2 regions of the Tepidimicrobium xylanilyticum genome follow, and region 2 is predicted to be linked to the other one. Evidence: riboswitches for the same ligand, from Rfam matches in the RefSeq annotation. Region 2 holds a riboswitch; the other holds the start of a gene.
The links. A riboswitch is a leader RNA that binds a small molecule or an ion and turns the genes downstream of it on or off. The one in region 2 is predicted to bind thiamine pyrophosphate.
Positions count from the first base shown of each region.

Region 1 (3,424 bases), on a different contig from region 2:
AATCTTTACATCCAACCGTAGCATAAAGCTTCCAGGTTTTTACTAAATCGACAGCTGCTTGTTTTGGATCATCAGCCTCAGACACAGCAGACACGACAAAGAAACCATCGACTCCTGTTTGTGCAAGCTGAGGTATATCAATAAGTTTAACACCGCCACCAACTACGACCGGGACCGGGCTAATTTGGGCAATTTTTGAAATTTCTTCAAAACTTCTGGTAATCACTTTTCCATCTAAATCAACCCCACAGTCTGGTTTTGTCATTGTTTCATGCAAGGGGCCTACGCCAAAATAATCAATCTGAGAAACATCTACTGTTTTAATATATTCAAATATGTCATGTGTCCTTGCTGATAAGCCAATAATTGAGTCTTCACCCAAGTATTCCCGGCAGACTTCCACCGGAATATCATCTTGTCCAACGTGAATTCCATCAACCTTTATCCCCTGTTGTTTCGCCGCTAAGATGACATCAAGGCGGTCGTCCACCAATAATACCACCTCATCCGATTTACCAGCTTGAGCGATTACTTCCGAAGCCTCGCGGGTTAATTGAATCAGTTCTCGAGCAGAAGCAACTTTGGAACGGATTTGTATACAAGTAAACCCAGCCTCAACTACATCTTTAATAATCATCGCCACCGACCGCCCTTTAGTATTCTCGGGACCCACCACAAAATATGCTGAAAGATCAAATTTTTTTCTAATGCTCATTTTCTCCTCCTAAAAGTTCATTGATTTTATCGACTTTAGTCGTCATCATGTTAGTAAACCCTGGGCGAATATCGGCCTTCAACACAACCTCTGTACGGATGCCCTTCTTGGTCAACACAAAAGTAGCTTCTTTCACCACCTGCATCACCTCATCCCAGGGACCTTCAATCTCCGTAAACATAGAAGTCGTTCGGTTCGGCAAACCTGACTCCCGAATTACTTTCACCACTTCTGCAACTTCAGATGCAAGCTCTTCCCCAATTCCAAAAGGCGCAATCGCCACTGCAATTAAAGTATTCATACATTAAACCTCCTCAATTTCAAATGGATTATTAGCAATCTCCCCTGCACTTGCTTTATAAAGTTCATCAAGAAATTTAATCTGAAAGCTTCCTGGACCATCCACCTTCTTTTCAGTGCGTGTTCCAGCCAAATTGTACACCGCAGTACCAGTAAGTGCTGCAATAAACGGTGAAGCAGCCGTTAAATAGACCGCGATGACTCCACCCAATGAACAGCCTGCTCCGGTAATTTTAGGCATAAAATGAGATCCCCCATAAGAGAAGGCGATAACAGTTCCATCAGTGATTAAATCGGTTTTCCCAGATACTGCAACCGCTCCACCTGTCCATTTAGCCAATGAAACAGCGGCAGTCTTTGCTGCAATTACAGAATCCGTTGAATCAACACCACGTACTTTGGAGATAGCCGCCCCACCGTCTAGCTTCCATAAACCAGCTAGTGCAATAATTTCCGAAGCATTTCCTCTTATTACATGAGGTTTGTAATCTTTAAACTGCCTTAACAAATGCGTCCGCATCGAACCAATCCCGACAGCAACCGGATCCAGTACCCATGGTTTACCTGTATCGTGCAATACTTTTGCTACATGGGGTAAAGTCTGCTCATAAATGGGTAAAAGTGTGCCAACATTTATATAGATAGCTCCACTAGCTTTTGCTAAAAATTCACCCTCTTCAGGTAGATAAACCATGGCAGCGGAACCTCCAACGGCCAATTGAGCATTGGCTACAAAATTAATCGTTACCGTATTGGTGATGGATCCAACCATCGGATTCGTCTGCTTTACGGTTTCGACTGCCTGAAAAATCTGCTTTTGAATCTCCTCTTTAGTCATTTCCTCTCCTTCCTTTCGTTAGTATTAATAGAATATAATTTCAGGTATATCAGTATCACCTCCTTTCATTCCCTCTAAAAGTCAGATTTTACCCTCTCAACTCTAACAAGTCCCCGCAACGTATTCAATTTTAAAAAAAGCGTTCCTCTCATAAGGAACGCACCTATCCATTATTATTATAACTAAGTTGCTTCCCTACGACAGTATTAACTGACAGGTTCAAAGGGTCAGGTTCTACCTTCTCAACTCTTACGAGTCCCCCCGCAACGTATTCAGTTTTAAAAAAAGCGCTCCTCTCATAAGGAACGCACCTATCCATTATTATTATAACTAAGTTGCTTCCCTACGACAGTGTTAACTGACAGGTTCAAAGGGTCAGGTTCTACCTTCTCAACTCTTACGAGTCCCCCCGCAATTCGCCTATATAATATCACTTACAACCTTTGGTGTCAAGTCCCATTAAGTTTTAAAAAACGATATTTGCAGAGGGATTGAAATAGAAGGCATCGCCTACTATATAGGTATGGGGATATAAACACCACATAGATTTAATACCCTTGAATTCCTATCAATGAGTATTTTTATATTATCCTTTAACTATTTCTTCTTTTTCTTCTAATACCTCTTGCCATAATTCATCAGCCTTATCCTTCCATTGTTCTGCACAGAGTTTAGTTTTAGCTACTAGGTCCTCTACATCTTCTGGAGATTGTAAATCTGTGGATTTTACTTCTGTTCTTTTTGCCATCTCCTCAATATATTTTGGATTTTCTAGCATAGGACATGGCAGGAAGTGATTATCATAAAATAGAATTCTCTCCTTATATTCCATAAACAGTGGCTGTTTAAGTGTTTGTAAGAAGATTACTACTATCATGAGGTATTAATCCTAAAATAGCACACATACAAATATCCAATATACTTACTAGTCTTTTTAATTATCACAAAAATCTTTGCCATAGGAGCAGTAATAACTATTGCAACCATATTGTTTAATGTTGTCCCCGATAAGGCCTAGCAGTTAATCCAATGAAAATCTCACAACCTTTCCTTCCTTTGATCTTTGATGTTAGCGTTTCTACCAACCAATCCATACCACAGTAATATTTTATGAGTCCAATTAATTCAACCATTAAACTAACAAAAACGAATAAAAAATATACTTTGCATACCTTCACCTATGGAAATTGCACAATCGAAGGGAGTTTCCCATCATAAAATAGCAAGGCTATAATAATTTCTATTAATACAACAACATGCCGTGGCATTTTGTTAAAAGGCTCTTCTACACCTATTATAGTAAAAAACATTCCTACTTTAAAGTACTCGGAAAACTTTCATTCGAATAAAGGCCAATGATTTATAATTTCTTTTACTCTTTAAATTCATTTCTCTAAAAATACCCCCTAGCAGTAAAAATGTTACTTTCGAAAACGCTGTTAAAAGAATACGAGGCTTTGATTAAACGATTGAAAGTATCTAAAAATACAAAGTTAGCCGACACTTAATAGTATCAGCTAACTTCATATCAGAAACATTATTCTATAACGTTACGCTGTAGATTTTAACAT
Region 1 covers NZ_FNNG01000022.1:14,545-17,968, forward strand. The annotation lists gene BLV68_RS14455 (thiamine phosphate synthase) at 1-715, opposite strand, end outside; gene BLV68_RS14460 (thiamine-binding protein) at 705-1,016, opposite strand; gene thiM (hydroxyethylthiazole kinase) at 1,020-1,853, opposite strand; TPP riboswitch at 2,028-2,126, opposite strand; TPP riboswitch at 2,176-2,274, opposite strand; gene BLV68_RS14470 (hypothetical protein) at 2,440-2,730, opposite strand; gene BLV68_RS14475 (hypothetical protein) at 3,396-3,424, opposite strand, start outside.
Region 1: it holds a riboswitch for thiamine pyrophosphate, as region 2 does, so the genes downstream of both, thiM (hydroxyethylthiazole kinase) here and BLV68_RS06495 (thiamine-binding protein) in region 2, are expected to answer to the same signal.

Region 2 (3,424 bases):
AGGAACGAAAGCTTCTCCAGAAGTTATAGAGGAAGTAATTAAAAAGGGTGATGAATATAGTGGAAAAGCTGAAGTATTAGGTATGGAATATGCTACGAAATATGTACCTTTAATAGATAGCAAGGGACAAGTAGTGGGCATGTTCTTTGTAGGAGTTCCTCAAGGTTATATTGCTAAACTAATAGATAATTCAATCTACAACATTATAAAGGGCTCTATAGTGTTAATTGTAATTGCCACAATATTCTATAATATATTAATAAGAATGCGTATTGTTAAACCTTTGGAAATGATCAAGGAATATTTTGAATTAATGGCGTCAGGGGATTTTACAAAGGAAATATCATACGAATATCTAAATAAAAAGGATGAATTTGGACAGATATCCATTTCATTAAAAAACATGCAAAATTCTTTAAAGCAAATAATATTCAATATTAGGGAAAGATCAAACGAATTAGGTGTTGATTCAGTGAAATTAGCAGCAACATCAGAAGAAATGTCTGCTTTCGCCCAAGAATTAGCATCAACCATGCAACAGATAGCGGACGGTGCTACAAGCCAAGCACAAGATCTAACAGAAATTACGGATTCATTGATAGAATTAACCAATAACATAGAGATTATACACAGGGAACTTCAAAATGTAAAAACTGAGATGGGAAAGGCAGAAGACAAAGCCAGCATTGGTAAAAAGGAAGTGGACATTCTGGTGAAATCTATTGAACAAATAAGAAAAACCTTTAAATTATCCATAGATAAAATAGGAGCATTGACAGATTCCATAAAAGAAATCAGTGGTATTACTGAAATAATATCAGACATATCAGAACAGACGAATTTGCTGGCCCTCAATGCAGCTATAGAAGCAGCAAGGGCAGGAGAACATGGCAGAGGTTTTGCAGTAGTAGCTGATGAAGTACGAAAACTGGCAGAAGAATCGAAAAAGTCTACAGAAAGGATTGCAGATTTAGTTTCTTCAATTATTGAAGATAGTCATGAAGTGACCTATGCATCCCAAAATGCAAGACAAGCTGTAAAAGAGCAAACCAAATCCGTTGAAAGTGCTGTAAAATCCTTTGGAGACATTTTGGCATCCGTTGAAAATATTACAGCTCTAATGAATAAAACCTATAGTGCAATAGATAAAAGTGTAAAATCAAAGGATGCCATTGTGAAAAGAGTTGAGCAATTAAGTGCTGTAACAGAAGAAAATTCAGCAGCCACAGAAGAGTTGGCAGCATCATCAGAAGAACTTACTGCATCTTCACAGGATGTGGCAACAACTGCTCAAAATTTGAATGTTCTTGCAGAAGATTTAATGGAGGTTATCAGCAAGTTTAAGGTTTAGTTAAAATGTTTTATTTCTTGTCAAATTGAAAAAATATATTCTAAATTCGATAATGCTTATAAGGTATAGTTGTATAAGAATAATGCTATGCTAAGATTAAAGAATTAGGGAAAAACTACCAGTGTAATAGAAGATACAATAAGAAAAAGATATATTTAAAGGACTATACTAACAAGCTGGATAGTGTAGAGCATCCACTATGGTTCTCCACAATAGGTTTTACAATGGCTAATCCTAGTCCAAAGCCATCTTTTTTTGTTGCTTTGGACGAATCTTCTTTCTTGAAAAGATAAGTTCTTTTCCATATAACGGGAATCCTTGAAGTTATCCACTCTTACCAAACTATTGGAAATAGATGAATATAGGTAAAAATATCATAGGCATATTAAAGAGATAATTCAGCTATATTTTCATAGTGGCTTGTTTAAGACAACAGTTGATAGTATAGCTAATCTGATAGATGAATATGTTAAGAGGGATTTATATTTTGGAAAATATGGAAACATCTGAGGATTATCCTTGACAAATTACAAAGTTTGATATATTCTAAAATTACAATACGGGTGCTCGATATGTCGGGCTGAGAGGAGAGAAGGAAATCTCCAACCGTTTAACCTGATCTGGGTAATGCCAGCGTAGGGATTATATCGGACTTTAGGTACTGTAATGTAGCATTTACTTTAGTTAATGGTATTTAATCCTTTCTGGTTATTATCCAGAAAGGATTTTTTAATGTTTAATTTTAAATAAGGAGGAATTAATTATGAATGCAAGTGTTGCCATTCAAGTATTGCCAAAGGTAGATACAGATGAGTTGGTATGCAAAATTGTAGATGAGGTAATTGAATATATTAAAAGTACAGGATTATCTTATCATGTAGGGCCCTTCGAAACTACAATAGAAGGGGAATTTGAAGAGTTGATGGATATTGTGAAGGAATGTCAATATATTGCAATTAAATCAGGGTGTCCCTCTGTGATGTCCTATGTTAAGATACATTTTAAACCAGAAGGCGGTGTACTTACTATTGACCAAAAAGTTGCAAAGCATTACAAATAGGATGTCATCTTATGTAGCAATAGTAGGCATACTTATTTTATGGCAGGTTTTGTCCAGTATGGAGATTATACCAAAGTTTATGCTGCCATCTCCTTTGGATGTTGTAGAGGCTTTTATATTAGATTTTCCTCTTCTAATGAACCATGCAAAAACTACATTATTAGAAGCCTTTTTTGGACTTGCTATTGGCATATCATTGGGATTCATGGTTGCTATAATTATGGATAGGTTTAATTTCATTTATAAGGCTGTATATCCAATATTGGTTATTACTCAAACTATACCAACTGTTGCAATTGCACCTTTGCTAGTTTTGTGGTTAGGCTATGGTATGGCTCCAAAGATTACATTGATTGTGATTGTGACATTTTTCCCTATTACTATTAGTTTATTAGACGGTTTTAAATCGGTAGATTCTGATGCTATACAATTACTGAGATCTATGAATGCTTCCGATATGCAAATATTTAAGCATATAAAATTGCCAAGTTCTATACCTCATTTCTTTGCTGGTTTAAGAATTTCTGTTTCTTATTCTGTAGTGGGGGCAGTTATTTCAGAATGGCTTGGTGGTTTCAATGGACTAGGCGTGTATATGACAAGAGTTAAAAAATCCTATTCTTTTGATAAAATGTTTGCTGTAATTTTACTCATATCAGTTATTAGTTTAGCCTTGATGAAGGGGGTAAGCTTATTAGAAAAAATAAGTATGCCATGGGCTAGAAGTGAAAATGAATAATAATGCAGAAGGAGAGGAGAATGACTATGAAAAAGAAATTGGTAATATTATTTTGTATATTAATAATGATAACCATTTTAGTAGCTTGCCAAAATGAAAACAAAGAAAAAATAACTGTAGTGCTTGATTGGACGCCGAATACTAACCATACAGGACTATATGTAGCTCAAGAAAAGGGATATTTTGAAGAATTAGGCCTTGATGTGGAAATTGTTCAGCCTCCAGAAGGAGGTGCAGAAAGCCTTGTAGCATCTGGAAAAGCTCAGTTTGGAAT
Region 2 covers NZ_FNNG01000004.1:179,831-183,254, reverse strand. The annotation lists gene BLV68_RS06500 (methyl-accepting chemotaxis protein) at 1-1,351, shown strand, start outside; TPP riboswitch at 1,901-2,009, shown strand; gene BLV68_RS06495 (thiamine-binding protein) at 2,115-2,411, shown strand; gene BLV68_RS06490 (ABC transporter permease) at 2,380-3,150, shown strand; gene BLV68_RS06485 (ABC transporter substrate-binding protein) at 3,177-3,424, shown strand, end outside.